4 regions of the Rhizobium sp. CB2179 genome follow, and region 1 is predicted to be linked to each of the others. Evidence: predicted binding sites of a transcription regulator. Region 1 holds the regulator's gene; each other region holds the start of a gene.

What was found. The regulator LexA, encoded in region 1, represses DNA repair genes until DNA is damaged. The targets are predictions, from matches to a motif close to TGTTCNNNNTGTGTTCNG.
Region 2: a site for LexA is predicted at 1,630-1,647, ahead of AC244Q_RS21540 (helicase-related protein). Genes of this name have one in related genera too.
Region 3: a site for LexA is predicted at 1,799-1,816, ahead of AC244Q_RS01250 (ATP-dependent helicase). Genes of this name have one in related genera too.
Region 4: a site for LexA is predicted at 1,892-1,909, ahead of uvrA (excinuclease ABC subunit UvrA). Genes of this name have one in related genera too.

What each region holds. Positions count from the first base shown of each region.
Region 1 is NZ_CM172781.1:1,739,543-1,743,516, forward strand. It holds gene AC244Q_RS08775 (ComEC/Rec2 family competence protein) at 1-913, shown strand, start outside; gene lexA (transcriptional repressor LexA) at 894-1,613, opposite strand; gene AC244Q_RS08785 (VOC family protein) at 1,812-2,708, shown strand; gene kdsA (3-deoxy-8-phosphooctulonate synthase) at 2,705-3,550, shown strand; gene eno (phosphopyruvate hydratase) at 3,688-3,974, shown strand, end outside.
Region 2 is NZ_CM172781.1:4,377,071-4,381,044, reverse strand. It holds gene phbB (beta-ketoacyl-ACP reductase) at 1-57, shown strand, start outside; gene AC244Q_RS21555 (hypothetical protein) at 207-365, opposite strand; gene AC244Q_RS21550 (YMGG-like glycine zipper-containing protein) at 559-816, opposite strand; gene AC244Q_RS21545 (DUF3309 family protein) at 844-999, opposite strand; gene AC244Q_RS21540 (helicase-related protein) at 1,810-3,974, shown strand, end outside.
Region 3 is NZ_CM172781.1:251,936-255,909, reverse strand. It holds gene AC244Q_RS01270 (DUF982 domain-containing protein) at 201-443, shown strand; gene AC244Q_RS01265 (hypothetical protein) at 695-958, opposite strand; gene AC244Q_RS01260 (BON domain-containing protein) at 1,052-1,312, opposite strand; gene AC244Q_RS01255 (membrane protein) at 1,490-1,756, shown strand; gene AC244Q_RS01250 (ATP-dependent helicase) at 1,864-3,921, shown strand; gene AC244Q_RS01245 (enoyl-CoA hydratase/isomerase family protein) at 3,933-3,974, opposite strand, start outside.
Region 4 is NZ_CM172781.1:1,877,316-1,881,289, reverse strand. It holds gene AC244Q_RS09480 (MarC family protein) at 1-542, shown strand, start outside; gene AC244Q_RS09475 (hypothetical protein) at 565-930, opposite strand; gene AC244Q_RS09470 (single-stranded DNA-binding protein) at 1,239-1,748, opposite strand; gene uvrA (excinuclease ABC subunit UvrA) at 2,031-3,974, shown strand, end outside.

The DNA of each region.
Region 1 (3,974 bases):
CATCTCCTTCATCATCATGCCGGCCGGCTTGCTGGCGATGCTACTCATGCCTTTCGGTCTGGATGTTTGGGCTTGGAAGGTCGTCGGATTCGGCCTCGATCTGGTGATCGCGGTCGCAAAGACGGTGTCCGGCTGGGATGGCAATATCGACGTCGGCCGCTTGCCCGCCTGGTATTTCGCGATAGCCGTCGCAGGCTTTCTGCTGCTGACGCTGCTCCGCACCCGGCTGCGCCATATCGGCACATCAATCATCGCGGTCGCAACGCTCATCCTGTTGCTTCTACCGGTTCCCCGGCCGCCGGATCTGGTGATTTCGGAGGATGGCAGTCTCGTCGCGGTGGTCGAAGCGGCAGCAATGGCTTCCAACCGTGAAAGACCACCGGATTTCATCTTCGACCAGTGGCAGAGAGCCCTGGTCCTGCCGAGACATGATCCGCCGAAGATGCTGGATGGTCCTGCTATCCCGCAGGTAGGAGAAGACCGCCGCGTCAAGCTTTCCCGCGATCAGCAGAACGAAGCGAGGACAGCGATGCGGGCGGCCGCAGCGGCCGGTGAAGCAAACCGCTTTTCCTGCGTCAAGAGGGCCTGGTGCGCATCAAGGCTTGGCAATGGTCGTGTGGTTGCTGTCATCGACAATGCCGCCTATCTCGGCCCGGCATGCGACGCGGCCGATATCATCGTGACGTCGGTCCGCCTGCGTTTCAACAGCTGCCGCTCAGGTGCGACGCTCTTCACCGGCGAGACGCTGCGCAGGACCGGATCCATCGAGTTGCGCTTCGCGGACGCCGGCCTGGAGGTGGCAACCGCATTTGACGCATTGTCGCGACCATGGATGCGCCATCGCGCCTTTGACTGGCGCAGCAACAGCTTTACCGAATCCGGCCTAACCGATGTCAGTGATAGCGGCGAATGAGGCCGACGAGTTTGCCCTGCACCTTAACACGGTCTGGTCCGAAAATCCGGGTCTCGTAAGCCGGGTTGGCCGCTTCCAGTGCGATCGAGGCGCCCTTGCGGCGGAAGCGCTTGAGTGTCGCTTCTTCGTCATCGACGAGTGCAACAACAATGTCGCCAGGACTTGCGGTGCTGCCATTGCGGATGATCACGGTGTCGCCGTCGAAGATGCCGGCGTCGATCATCGAATCGCCCTTGACCTCCAGGGCATAATGTTCACCGGAACCGAGCATGTCGGCCGGAACGGCGATGTCGTGGGTGTTGTTCTGGATCGCCGAGATCGGCACACCGGCGGCGATTCTGCCCATGACCGGCACGGAAACCGAGTTGCCGTTGTCGGCGACGGGTTTTGCGGGAGCAGGGGCGGCGACCGGCTGAGGTTTGCCCAGGCTGCCTTCGATGACGCTCGGCGAAAAGCCGCGCCGCGGCTGGATGCTGGGGCTGTAGGCCTCCGGAAGCTTGATGACCTCGAGCGCACGGGCGCGGTTCGGTAGGCGGCGAATGAAGCCTCGCTCCTCGAGCGCTGTAATCAGGCGATGAATCCCGGACTTCGAGGCGAGGTCCAGAGCATCCTTCATTTCGTCGAAAGATGGCGGAACGCCGGATTCCTTCATGCGCTCATGAATGAAAAGGAGAAGCTCCTGTTGTTTGCGCGTGAGCATCGACGTTGTGACCTCGTGATTGAAACAAATCCAGAACAGACACTATATGTTCCATATGTGTTCCGCAAGTAGCTAAATTTCCGTAAAACTTGGCGCCAACTCGTTGAGATTTTTATTTTCATTCGCCGGATTGGCACAGAAGTCTTGCGTTGAGGGAAGCGCTGTCGCACATCTCTTGCCGTGTCAGGGAGGGATATCATGAACGAGCACTCCGCCAAACCGCACCCGCTGGATCATGTCGTGCTGCCGGTCGTCAATATCGATCTGGCGCGCGAGAGGCTCGGCAAGCTCGGCTTCACCGTTGCCCCCGATGCGCGCCATCCCTTCGGAACGGAGAATGCCTGCGTCTTCTTTGCTGACAAGACCTATCTGGAGCCGCTCGGGATTGCGAGCGTCGAGGAGAGCGAGGCGTCGGCGCGCCAAGGCAATGTCTTCACCGCCCGCAATCAGGCTTTCCGCTTCCGCTGCGGCGCGGAGGGGCTTTCGGGGCTGGCTTTTGGCAGCAAGGATGCCGGCATCGATCATCAGAATTTCGTCGGTAACGGATCGAGCGCCGGCGAGATGCTGCAGTTCACCCGGCCGATGACGATGCCGGACGGTTCTGAGACGATTGCCGGCTTCAAGCTGGCTTTTGCCGGCGATCTGCGCGCGCCTGATCTCCTGCTATTTACCGTCGAGCGCGTCAATCCGCTGCCGGCCGACCGCGCCGTGCTGGAGACGCATGCCAATGGCGTCACCGGCATAGTCGAGATAGCGCTTTGCGCGCCTGATGCTGCCGCCTTCGCTGCCTTCGTCAGCCTCGCCGTGGTGCAATCGGCAGTCGAGAAAACCGGTTTCGGCGTCAATATCCCGGCGTCGAATGCCAAAATCAGCCTGATGACGGCGGAAGGGTTGGAGGCCTATTTCGACATCGTCGGCTCATCCGCAGATCGTGGCCTGCGCGGCCGGGCAATCCTCTTCGCTGTCGCCGATCTTGCCGTGACAGAAGCGCATTTGGCTGCTAACGGGGTGACATACGCGCGCAAGAACAATCGCATTCTGGTGAAGCCCGCGCCCGGGCAGGGCACGCTCTTCGCCTTCGAGGAAACACGATGAGCACTGATACGAATTCCGAAGTCAGGATCGGCGAAGGCCAAGGCCAGGTCAGCTTTTCCAATACCGGCCGCCTGTCGCTGATTGCCGGTCCCTGCCAGATGGAGAGCCGCGACCACGCCTTCATGGTCGCCGGCACGCTGAAGGAGCTTTGCGGCAAGCTCGGCATCGGCCTCGTTTACAAGAGCTCCTTCGACAAGGCGAACCGCACCTCGCTGTCGGCCGAACGCGGTATCGGGATTGAAAAAGGCATGGAGGTCTTTGCCGACCTCAAAAAGGAGTTCGGCTTTCCCGTCCTGACCGACGTTCATACCGCCGAGCAATGCGCGGAGGTGGCAAAGGTCGTCGACGTCCTGCAGATCCCGGCCTTCCTCTGCCGCCAGACCGACCTTCTCATCGCCGCCGCCAAGACCGGCCGCGTCGTCAATGTCAAGAAGGGCCAGTTCCTGGCCCCCTGGGATATGAAGAACGTTCTGAAGAAGCTCAATGCCAGCGGCAATCCGAACGTGCTGCTTTGCGAGCGCGGCGCCTCCTTTGGTTACAATACGCTGGTTTCCGACATGCGCTCGCTGCCGATCATGGCGGCGATGGGTGCGCCCGTTGTCTTCGATGCGACCCATTCCGTAGCGCAGCCGGGCGGGCAGGGCGATTCCTCCGGCGGTCAGCGGGAATTCGTAGAAACCCTGGCGCGGGCAGCAGTGGCTGCCGGTATTGCCGGCGTCTTCGTCGAAACCCATCAGGACCCCGACAATGCCCCTTCCGACGGCCCGAACATGGTCTATCTCAAGGACATGCCGCGGCTTCTCGAAAAGCTGCTCGCCTTCGATGCGGTCGCCAAGGCTTGACGTTCAACAGTCTGACATGATCGTGCTATAGGCCACATCCGAACGCTGGTCCGAAGGCTATTGCAGCATTGTAATTTGCACGCCTTCGACTAAGACAGGTTTCGAACCATTTATCACCCACCGAGCAGGAAGAACCCATGACTGCAATCACCGATATCATCGCCCGCGAGATTCTCGATAGCCGTGGCAACCCCACCGTCGAAGTCGATGTCTATCTCGAAGATGGCAGCATGGGCCGCGCGGCCGTTCCCTCGGGCGCCTCGACGGGCGCGCATGAGGCGGTCGAACTGCGTGACGGCGGCAAGCGCTACCTGGGCAAGGGCGTCGAAAAGGCGGTCGAAGCCGCCAACACCGAGATCTTCGACGCGATCGGCGGCATCGACGCCGAAAACCAGATCCAGATCGACAACATCATGATCGAGCT
Region 2 (3,974 bases), 2.3 Mb from region 1:
GCCGGCTTCATCACCGGTTCGACGCTGACGGCCAATGGCGGACAGTTCTTCGCCTAGGCATTTCTGTTTTCACATCGACAGTAGGAATTTAGATTCAAAGCGATGGCGCGTCCGGCAGGATCGCGCCATCGCTGTTTATGGCGTGTCTTCTCTGTGTGATGCTGGCGCGATCTTGTGGCCGGTTTAGTGGCGCTGTTTCGGGAAGATCAAGAGCGACGGTCTGTGTTCGGACGTCGCTGTGGCCGAACTCTGGCCGGCACTTTGCGCGGCGAAAGAGCATCGGTGCTGAGGGCTGATATTGCGGTCGTCAGGAAAGCCGACACGATGAGAACGGCGACGAAGGAATTCAGCAAAATCTGGATCATGGAAGCGTTCCTTTTCCGGTGCGCCGGGCGGCTCGGCCTGCTCATTGCGCTCGTGAAGGAAATATGTGCCTGCCTGTTGGGCGGCGCTAGACTTGACTTTAGCAACCGATTGTCAACGTCTCGTTGACGGATACGACCGGCAAAGAAAACGGGCGCCGAAGCGCCCGTTGGGAGTCCGATATGCTTGTGCCGATTAGCGGCAACGAGCCTCGTAGCGGCGGCCGTAGCGGTCGCGATAGACGCAGTAGCCGCGGCGTTCGACCGACTGGCCGATCAGAGCGCCGGTCAGGCCGCCGGCAACGGCGCCGACGGCGGCACCACCCCAGCTGTTGGTGACGACACCGCCGATAACCGCGCCGGTGCCGGCGCCGATCGCCGTGCCTTGCTCGGTCGCTGTGCAGGATGCGAGCGCGCCGACGAGCGCACCAATAAGAACAATCTTCTTCATCATGTCGTAACTCCCCAGGTTAGTTGGCCTTTAGACGCGGCCCATTAGTACAAGGATAATGATAATCACGAGAACTAGCCCCAAACCGCCAGAAGGTCCATAGCCCCAGCCACGGCTATAACCCCAATTCGGCAAGGCTCCGATCAAGAGCAGAATGAGGATAACAAGTAGTATCGTGCCAAGCATGGTGTGTTTCCTTCATTTCATCCGCAATTTGGATGGACTAGAAACACGTATTGGCGATTTTTGTTCCCGGTTAAGCTCTGGAAATGTGACGAAGCCTGATTCACGGTTTAATTTCCGTCATTTCCGAAAATTGCCGCTATGGTTAAAAAGACATTTAAATACAATATGTTGCGGTGAACAAAGCGGGAAAATCGCGATGTCGCCGATTCGTCAGCGATTCGTTCCGTTTTTGATCGGCGCGCCACAATTGGCCGTCCCCGACTTAACGCCGTCTGAATCCGGCTCCCAAAAAGATTAATTTTGGTGCGGCGGAGCGGGACGAAGGGCTCTGCCGCTGATCCGCGTCTAGTGCCGGGGCCTGATAGCGCTACCAGATGTGGCCGTGAACGAAAGGCGAAAACGATGGAGTGAGCGATTCGTCTCCGATTCGTTCAGGCTTTGGTCGAGAGGTTAATTTCGGGCGGATTTTTGCCTGTTCAAAATCGGGCGAAGATTGTCGCTCACGACGGCGAAAGTGCGAACAGGAGAGAGTCTCGCGATTCAGCATCTAGTGGGAAAAAGTGATTCAAAATCAATACTTAGCCGTGAACAAAAGCTGAATCAGCGAGAGTCATCGATTCGTCGCTGATTCGTTCTTGCGCTGTTCCGAATCGGAAATTCGGGCGTTCCGCAGGACTCGCAAAGGTCGTAATCCCCGAGGCATTTTGAAATCTGCCCTTGCGTTTGCGACGGCAGCTGTCCATGTGTTGTCCAGCTTCCATCGAGGAGTCGAGATTTTCTGGGGCCACCCCGCCTCATTTGCATGGACTCATGACTCTGATTTCGCAGCCGATGATTCTGAGTGGGCGCGGTGTGACCGCGGTGCTCGGACCGACCAATACCGGCAAGACCCATTATGCCATCGAGCGCATGGTTGCGCACGGGACGGGCGTGATCGGCCTGCCGCTCCGGCTGCTGGCGCGCGAGGTCTATACGCGGGTGGTGGAGAAGGTCGGCGCACAGAATGTGGCGCTGGTCACCGGCGAGGAAAAGATTTCGCCGCCCAATGCGCGTTTTTCCGTCTGCACTGTCGAAGCGATGCCGCGCGAGACCAGGGCCGCCTTCGTCGCGATCGACGAGGTGCAGCTCGCCGGCGATCTCGAGCGTGGCCATATCTTCACCGACCGTATCCTGCATCTGCGCGGCCGCGAGGAAACGCTGCTGCTCGGCGCGGCGACGATGCGGCCGATCCTGCAGCAGCTCCTGCCCGGCATCACTATCGTCGAGCGGCCGCGGCTTTCGCATCTTTTCTATGCCGGGCAGAAGAAGATCACCCGGCTGCCGCAGCGCTCGGCCATCGTCGCCTTCTCTGCCGACGAGGTCTATGCCATCGCCGAGCTCATCCGCCGGCAGCGCGGCGGCGCGGCGGTGGTGCTCGGCGCGCTCAGCCCGCGCACCCGCAATGCGCAGGTGGCGCTTTATCAGGCGGGCGACGTCGAATATCTGGTGGCGACCGATGCGATCGGCATGGGCCTCAACCTCGATGTCGATCACGTCGCCTTTGCCCAGGACCGGAAGTTCGACGGTTACCAGTTCCGCAATCTCAATCCAGGCGAACTCGGCCAGGTCGCCGGGCGCGCCGGGCGGCATGTGCGGGACGGGACCTTCGGCGTCACCGGACAGGTCTCGCCCTTCGACGACGAACTGGTGCAGCGCATCGAGGGGCACGAATTCGACAACGTCAAGGTTTTGCAGTGGCGGACGACGGAGATGGACTTCTCCTCAATCGCATCGCTGCGCGCCAGCCTTGAGGTGGGACCGCGCGTGCCGGGGCTGACGCGGGCGCTGCCTGCGGTCGACCAGCAGGCGCTGGAACAGCTTTCGCGCTATCCCGAGGTCATCGATCTCGCCGACAGGCCGGCGCGCGTCGAAAAACTCTGGGAGGCTTGCGCGCTTCCCGATTATCGGCGTATCACCCCAGCACAACATGCCGATCTTATCGCGACCCTCTTTTCCGATCTTGTCCGCTATGGCACGGTGAATGAGCAGTTTCTTGCGGAGCAGGTTCATCGCTCCGATCGAACAGATGGGGAAATTGACACGCTTTCGGCGCGAATCGCGCAGATAAGGACCTGGACCTACGTTTCGAATCGGCCCGGTTGGCTTGCCGATCCGACACACTGGCAGGAAAAGACGCGGGAAATCGAAGATCGATTGTCCGACGCGTTACATGAAAGGTTGACGAAACGCTTTGTTGATCGCAGGACATCTGTGCTCATGAAGCGCCTGAGAGAGAATGCGATGCTGGAAGCTGAAATCAGTGTGAATGGTGATGTCTTCGTTGAAGGACATCATGTAGGGCAATTGAGCGGGTTCCGTTTCACGCCGGTGGCGGGAACGGACGGACCGGATGCCAAGGCGGTTCAGGCTGCGTCGCAGAAGGCGCTCGGGCTCGAGTTCGAAGCCCGCGCGGCCCGGATGCATGCCGCCGGCAACAGCGATCTTGTGATCGGTTCGGATGGGTTGATCCGTTGGCTGGGCGACCCGGTGGCGCGGCTTTCGGGCAGCGATCACATCATGCGTCCGCGCGTGATCCTGCTGGCCGACGAACAATTGACGGGCAATGCCCGCGATCACGTTGCTGCCCGCATCGAGCGCTTCGTCAATCATCATATCAGCACGGTGCTGAAGCCGCTCGATGATCTGTCGCGCGCCGAAGATCTGCAGGGTCTCGCCAAGGGGCTTGCCTTCCAGCTCGTCGAGAATCTCGGGGTGCTGTTCCGCCGCGAGGTGACCGAGGAGGTGAAGTCGCTGGACCAGGAGGCCCGTGCCTCCATGCGCCGCTACGGCGTGCGTTTCGGCGCCTATCACATCTTCGTTCCCGCACTTCTGAAGCCGGCGCCGGCCGAGCTCATCACGCTGCTCTGGGCGCTGAAGAACGACGGTCTCGACAAGCCCGGCTACGGCGATCTCATTCCGGTGCTTGCCGCCGGCCG
Region 3 (3,974 bases), 1.5 Mb from region 1:
AAGTTGGCGTTTCTCATCAACTGCCGTCCATAGGCTTTCCTGTCATGGGTCGAGGCGAAACCATTCGTGGCGGCATCAGCGACGATCCGCCCATTGCTGACGGTGAAAATCTCGCTAGAGTATTAACTATCGCAAAGTCTCCCCGGAGGAACTGGGAGATGCTGCACTTCGTTTCTGTCGAAAATCGTGGAGGAGCGTCGATGGCAACTGAAAGATGGAACAGCCCGGTCAAGGTTGGTTTCGAAGGTGCGGATGCGCGAACGGTCAATGGGCCGTTCGATGCGCTGAAGTGCCTGGCGGATCTGTGGCCGAGTATGCGCGGGCTTCGTTATATCAAGGCCCGCAGCGCCTGCCGGGCGGCGCTCGATGGGCGCAAGAGCGTGGAAGAAGCAAGAGCCGAGTTCCTGGCGGCCGCCGAAGAGGCGAAGCTGAAGCTGCATTAGCAGTTCGACAAGGAATTTTCGGGCGATTTCGCCTTCTGGGCGCGCAAGCGTGCCGGAACGGGACGATGCTTTAATTTTGGGCTTTAATTTTGGTTTAACCCTGCAACAAGTGCGTGCCGGGTTTCGGTGCAAAGGGCGTTGCGCCTGGTACGGGTGCTTCAATAGAAGACGCCCAGCCATCATGATGATGGTTAGAGGCTCGTCACCTCTGCGGAAACGCAGGCGAGCCTCGTCCGAGCAAAGCGGATGCCTCAGCAGTCCGCGCCGCCCTCATTCTCGACCTCGACATAACCGACGCCAATGATCGTGCCGTCCGCCGCGCGGATGAAGGAGGGGAGATAGTGGGGCTCTACCGGTGTGCAGGCGACGGCACCGGTATATTCGTTGAGGGCGATCTGGTCCTTCGGCAAAGCGGAATAATTCGTGCCGGTTTCCAGCGAACCATGGGCGGAGCCGGCAACGACACCGCAACCCACTATCAAGGTCGTTGCCCAGAGGCGAGGAAGCAACTGCATGAGAGTCTCCAGCGTTTAGGTCCGGCCTTTCAACACGCGAGAGAGCATTTTGGTTCCCTTCATGCCTCGCAAAGACATGCGCGTCCGAGCCGGCTAGCGTCGCAGCAAGCGAGCACGCACATAGCCCCGGCCGACGACGCCCTCGGCGATCTCGATCGCCCGCTCGACATCGCCCCGCCGGCGCACGAAACCTTCCAGGATGACATAGGAGCCCGATATGCTGACGGTGATTTCGCCGGCTTCGATATCGGCGGCGGCATGAAGGGCGCTCTCCACCGAGGCCCGCGTCGCCGCATCGCTGTGGCCCTGCCGGCCGGGCTCGCCATGCCCCATGAATGCTGGAAAGCCGAGCACCGTGAACGTTTCCTAATGTAGGTTGATGTCTGTTAACGCCGCTGCGACGCATTCGTTGCGTCCCCCGGAAAAGAAGAGCCTGCTCGACAGCGATACCTGCGCGGCGGCATGGACGGCCCTTGGCGAAAGGCGCCGCGGTTTCCATATCTGGCGGCAGTCGAAAGAGGGATGATGACGATGAAAGCGCTTCTGCCCGCCTTGTTTGCCGGGGCATTGCTTGCCGGATGCTCCTCGGCAGATACGCCGGCGCTGGAACCCATTCCCGGCAGCATTACCTATGGCGGCCAGCCGCGAACGAAGCTCAGCAAGTCGCCGGTCGGCAGCGCCGTCTACAACCAGTTCTACAACGGGACGGGCCAGCGCGTGGAGGAAACTTATATCCTTCAGCCCGACCGCAGTCTGAAGCTGGTGCGGCGCGAGATCGGCCCCGATTTCCCCGACTGAGATGTTGCTCGCGCGCCAGATCGCTTGACAGGGACGGCAATCGCGAACATTCAAGGAACATCTAATCTTTCCCCAGTGATTCTGCGGGAGCCCGACCGGACGGCTGGATGTATCTCGAAAAGCTCAATCCGCAGCAGCGCATGGCCGTCGAGCACGGCACGCTCATCGACGGCAGCCATATTGCCGGGCCGCTGCTGGTCATTGCCGGCGCCGGCTCCGGCAAGACGAATACGCTGGCGCATCGGGTCGCCCATCTGATCGTCAAAGGCGCCGATCCCCGCCGCATCCTGCTGATGACCTTTTCGCGCCGGGCAGCCGCCGAGATGGCGCGGCGCGTCGAGCGCATCTGCCGCGACGTGCTTGGTTCGAATGCCGGCGTCATGGCGGACGCGCTTTCCTGGTCCGGCACCTTCCACGGCATCGGCGCCCGGTTGTTGCGCGATTATGCGGAGCAGATCGGTCTCGATCCTGGGTTTACCATCCACGACCGCGAAGACAGTGCCGATCTGATGAACCTGATCCGGCACGACCTCGGCTTCTCGAAGACGGAAAGCCGCTTTCCCACAAAGGGCACGTGCCTTGCCATCTATTCCAGGGCGGTGAATTCGGAAACCGCGCTCGACCTCGTGTTGCGCGACGTCTTTCCCTGGTGCGCGACGTGGGAGAAACAGCTGCGCGAACTATTCGCCTGTTATGTCCAGGCCAAGCAGAGCCAGAACGTGCTCGATTACGACGATCTGCTGCTCTACTGGGCGCAGATGGTCGGCGAAGCGATGATTGCCGAGGATATCGGCAGCCGCTTCGACCATGTGCTGGTCGACGAATATCAGGACACCAACCGGCTGCAGGCCTCGATCCTGCTGGCGCTGAAGCCCCAAGGCCAGGGGCTGACCGTCGTCGGCGACGACGCACAGTCGATCTATTCCTTCCGCGCCGCGACGGTGCGCAATATCCTCGATTTTCCCGCCGCCTTCAGCCCGGCCGCCAATATCGTCACGCTCGACCGCAACTACCGCTCGACGCAGCCGATCCTCGCCGCCGCCAACGCCGTCATCGATCTCGCCTCGGAGCGCTTCACCAAGAACCTCTGGACCGAGCGGCAATCGTCCGAGCGGCCGCGCCTGGTCACTGTGCGCGACGAGGCCGAGCAGGCGCGGTATATCACCGACATGGTGCTCGATAACCGCGAGGAAGGCCTCACGCTCAAGCAGCAGGCCGTGCTCTTTCGCGCCTCGCATCACAGCGGGCCGCTGGAGGTCGAGCTGACCCGGCGCAACATTCCTTTCGTCAAGTTCGGCGGGCTGAAGTTTCTCGACAGCGCGCATGTGAAGGACATGCTGGCCGCCCTTCGCTTCGCGCAGAACCCGCGCGACCGGGTGGCGGGCTTCCGGCTGATGCAGATCCTGCCGGGCGTCGGCCCGTCGACGGCACAGAAGACGCTCGACCTGATGGCCGAGGATGCCAGCCCGATTACTGCTCTTGGCGCCATGCCGGCACCGCCGCGCTCCGGCGACGACTGGACAATGTTCGTTGCGATGCTGCAGGAGCTGAAGACCGGCAAGGCCGGCTGGCCGGCAGAGATCGGCCTGGCACGGCAATGGTACGCGCCGCATCTGGAACGGCTGCACGAGGACGCAGCAACGCGGCAGGCCGACCTGCTGCAGCTCGAGCAGATCGCTAGCGGTTATGCCTCGCGCGAGCGCTTTCTCACCGAGCTCACCCTCGATCCGCCGGATGCGACCAGCGACCAGGCGGGCGTGCCGCTTCTCGACGAAGACTATCTCATCCTGTCGACCATCCATTCCGCCAAGGGCCAGGAATGGACGAAGGTCTTCATGCTGAACGTCGTCGACGGATGCATACCGAGCGATCTCGCCGTCGGCACAACCGCCGAAATCGAAGAGGAACGCCGGCTGCTCTATGTCGCGATGACGCGCGCCCGGGATGGTCTCGACCTCGTCGTTCCGCAACGCTTCTTCACCTATGGGCAGAACTCGCAGGGCGACCGGCATGTCTATGCCTCACGCAGCCGCTTCATTCCGGCAACGCTGCTGCAGTTCTTCGAGGCCTGCAGCTGGCCGCAGGTGAAATCGGAGGCCGCGCAAGCCCACGCGCGGCAAGTGCGCATCGATGTCGGCGCCCGCATGCGCGGCATGTGGCGATAGCCGGATAGCGTTCAGAGCGAAAGCGGCGGTTCGGCTGGTTTCAGGAAATGCTC
Region 4 (3,974 bases), 140 kb from region 1:
GAACCGAGCGCAAGCAGGTGGCGCTGCGCGGCTCGGTCATCGCCTTCATCATCCTTGCCGTCTTCGCGCTTTTCGGCGCGGGCGTGCTCGGGGTGCTCGGGATTTCGATCGGCGCCTTCCGCATCGCCGGCGGGCTGCTGCTGTTCTGGATCGCATTCGAGATGGTGTTCGAGAGGCGGCAGGAGCGCAAGGAGAAGGCGACCGAGGCGGCGATCACCAAGGATCATATCGAGAATATCGCCGTCTTCCCACTCGCCTTGCCGCTGATCGCCGGCCCGGGCGCGATCTCGGCGACGATCCTGCTTGCCGGCACGCTCGCCACCTCGATCGGGAAAGCGCAGCTGATCGGCGTCATTGCCGCCAATCTGCTCCTGACCTTCGTCATGCTGCTCATCGCCGAAAGGCTGGACCGTTTTCTCGGCGTCACCGGCCGGGCGATCCTGACGCGACTCCTCGGCGTCATCCTCGCCGCGCTTGCCGCACAATTCGTCGTCGACGGGGCAAAGTCGGCGTTCAATCTCATCAGCGCGACGCCGCACTGAAAAACCTTGAGCGCCTTTCAATCTAAACTGCGAGAAGTGCGAACGCCTCATTCGGCGTTTCAGGAACCTGCTCCATAGTCAAAGCGCGCACGATAGCTCTCGTCAACTCGCGAAAAATATCTATCGACGAACCTATGTCCGAATGTGCCATTCGATCAAAGGAGAGAATTCCAAAACTAGGTAATGCAGCCTCACCAAGATCCTCTATCCCCTTGAACAGGCCCGGCATGTATTCCGCGGCAAATCCGGTAAGCACTTTGTGGTGACTTGGAGCAAGTGATAGGGACCACCTCTCTCCCTTGGTACGTTCAATCGGGACATTCACCTGCAGACCTTGCGTTTTAGTGGACTTATCCAGGGTAACTGACAGCAGACCATGTACAGTCATGCCTCCAACCGGCCGAGCTATTTCCGCAGCCACGTTCGTCCGATGAGGAGTGCCTTCTCCGCTGGCGAAAACTTTACTCTCCCACAGACGGCATCGAGTTGAATCCATCGACGGCGGTGACTCGTCCAACCAAAGTCGGAGGCGCGTACCGGAAGCTCTATTAAAGATGTGGCAGCTCATTCAGAATTCCCCAAATTCCGGCCGATGTGGTCTGAATCATCTGCCGCGAAATCAAAGAAAAAGAGCATGACGCCATCCAAGGCATCATGCTCTCTCACGTCTCTCACCAAGCCAGGAAAGGCTATCGATCAGAACGGGATATCGTCGTCGAGATCCCGCGAGAAGTTGCCGCCGCCGCCACCGCCGCGGCTCGGCGATGAAGCGGGAGCCGGGGCGCCGTAATCGTCGCCATAATCGTTGCCGCCGGCGCCACTGCCACGGCCGCCGCTCGCGCCGCCGCCTTCACCGCGGCCGTCGAGCATCGTCAGCGTCGAACCGAAACCCTGCAGCACCACTTCCGTGCTGTAGCGATCCTGGCCCTGCTGGTCCTGCCATTTGCGGGTCTGCAGCTGGCCTTCGATATAGAGCTTGGCGCCCTTTTTCACATATTGCTCGACGACCTTGCAGAGGCCCTCGTTGAAGACGACGACAGTGTGCCATTCGGTCTTCTCACGGCGCTCGCCGGAATTGCGATCGCGCCACGTCTCCGAGGTCGCGATACGAAGATTGGCGATCGGCCGGCCATCCTGAGTGCGGCGGATTTCGGGGTCCGCACCGACGTTTCCAATCAGAATTACCTTATTCACACTACCAGCCATGCTTCTCACCCTGCCTGCCGCCCTGCCCGGCGGCGTTTAATCGATCGGCGCACCTTAAACCATCACGGACCGCCGATGCGCATGGGCGGCATTTAATCCACATCTTTATCCATCAGAAAGCCGCATGCATCCATCAGGAATTTTGTTCTTTCTTTGTTCTAATTTATCCGTATGATCCTGTCAACAGAATCGAAAACCTTGACCGTAGTGGACATTCAGCCTCGACTCGCCCGTTGGCATCACTAAATAAGGGCTGTCATCCAGAAAACCAAAGCAGAGACGATGAGCGAACTGAAGACGATCTCCATCCGCGGCGCGCGCGAGCATAATCTGAAGAGCATCGATCTCGATCTGCCGCGTAACAAGCTGATCGTCATGACCGGGCTTTCGGGTTCCGGCAAATCCTCGCTCGCCTTCGACACGATCTATGCCGAGGGCCAGCGGCGTTATGTCGAGAGCCTGTCGGCCTATGCCCGGCAGTTCCTCGAAATGATGCAGAAGCCCGACGTCGACCAGATCGACGGGCTGTCGCCGGCGATCTCGATCGAGCAGAAGACCACGTCGCGCAATCCGCGCTCGACGGTCGGCACCGTCACCGAGATCTACGACTACATGCGCCTGCTCTTTGCCCGCGTCGGCGTTCCATATTCGCCGGCGACCGGCCTACCGATCGAGAGCCAGACCGTCAGCCAGATGGTCGACCGCATTCTCGATTTCGGCGAGGGCACCCGTCTTTATATTCTTGCGCCGCTCGTGCGCGGGCGCAAAGGCGAATACAAAAAAGAACTGGCCGAGCTGATGAAGAAGGGCTTCCAGCGCGTCAAGGTCGACGGCCAGTTCTATGAGATCGCTGAAGCGCCGGTGCTCGACAAGAAATATAAGCACGATATCGACGTGGTGGTCGACCGCATCGTCGTGCGCTCGGATGTCTCGGCGCGGCTGGCCGACAGTCTGGAGACTTGCCTGAAACTCGCCGACGGGCTGGCGGTCGCCGAATTCGCCGACAAGCCGCTGCCGCTGGAAGAGACGTCGGCCGGCGGCTCGGCCAACAAGTCGCTGAACGAGACACATGAGCGCGTGCTGTTTTCGGAAAAATTCGCTTGCCCGGTCTCCGGCTTCACCATTCCCGAGATCGAACCCAGGCTGTTCTCCTTCAACAACCCGTTCGGCGCCTGCCCGACCTGTGACGGCCTCGGCGCCCAGCAGAAGATCGATCCGGATCTGATCGTGCCCGAGCCCGAGCGGACGCTGCGCGACGGGGCGATCGCGCCCTGGGCCAAGTCGACCTCGCCCTACTACAATCAGACGCTGGAAGCGCTCGGCAAACATTACGGCTTCAAGCTCGGCACCCGCTGGAACGATCTCACCGACGAGGCCAAAGACGTCATCCTCAACGGAACCAACGACAAGATCGAATTCCACTACGCCGACGGCGCCCGCTCCTATACGACGCAGAAGAATTTCGAGGGCATCATCACCAATCTCGAGCGCCGCTGGAAGGAGACCGACTCCGCTTGGGCGCGCGAAGATATCGAACGCTTCATGTCGGCGGCCCCCTGCCCTTCCTGCAACGGCTTCCGCCTGAAGCCGGAGGCCTTGGCGGTGAAGATCGACACGCTGCATATCGGCGAAGTGACTGGTATGTCGATCCGTGTTGCCCGCGATTGGTTCGAGACGCTGCCGGCAAGCTTCAACGCCAAGCAGAACGAGATTGCCGTGCGCATCCTCAAGGAAATCCGCGACCGGCTGCGCTTCCTCAATGATGTCGGCCTGGAATATCTCAGCCTGTCGCGCAATTCCGGCACGCTGTCGGGCGGCGAAAGCCAGCGCATCCGGCTTGCCTCGCAGATCGGCTCCGGGCTGACGGGCGTGCTCTATGTGCTCGACGAGCCGTCGATCGGCTTGCATCAGCGTGACAATGCCCGGCTGCTCGACACGCTGAAGCACCTGCGCGACATCGGCAACACCGTCATTGTCGTGGAACATGACGAGGATGCGATCATGACGGCCGACGACGTGGTCGATATCGGCCCGGCGGCCGGCATTCACGGCGGTCAGGTCATTGCCCATGGTACGCCGCAGGACATCATGGACAGTCCGAACTCGCTGACCGGTAAATATCTCTCCGGCGAACTTGGCGTTCCCGTTCCCGACGAGCGCCGCAAGCCGAAGAAGGGCCGCGAGATCAAGGTGGTCGGGGCGCGCGGCAACAATCTGAAGAATGTC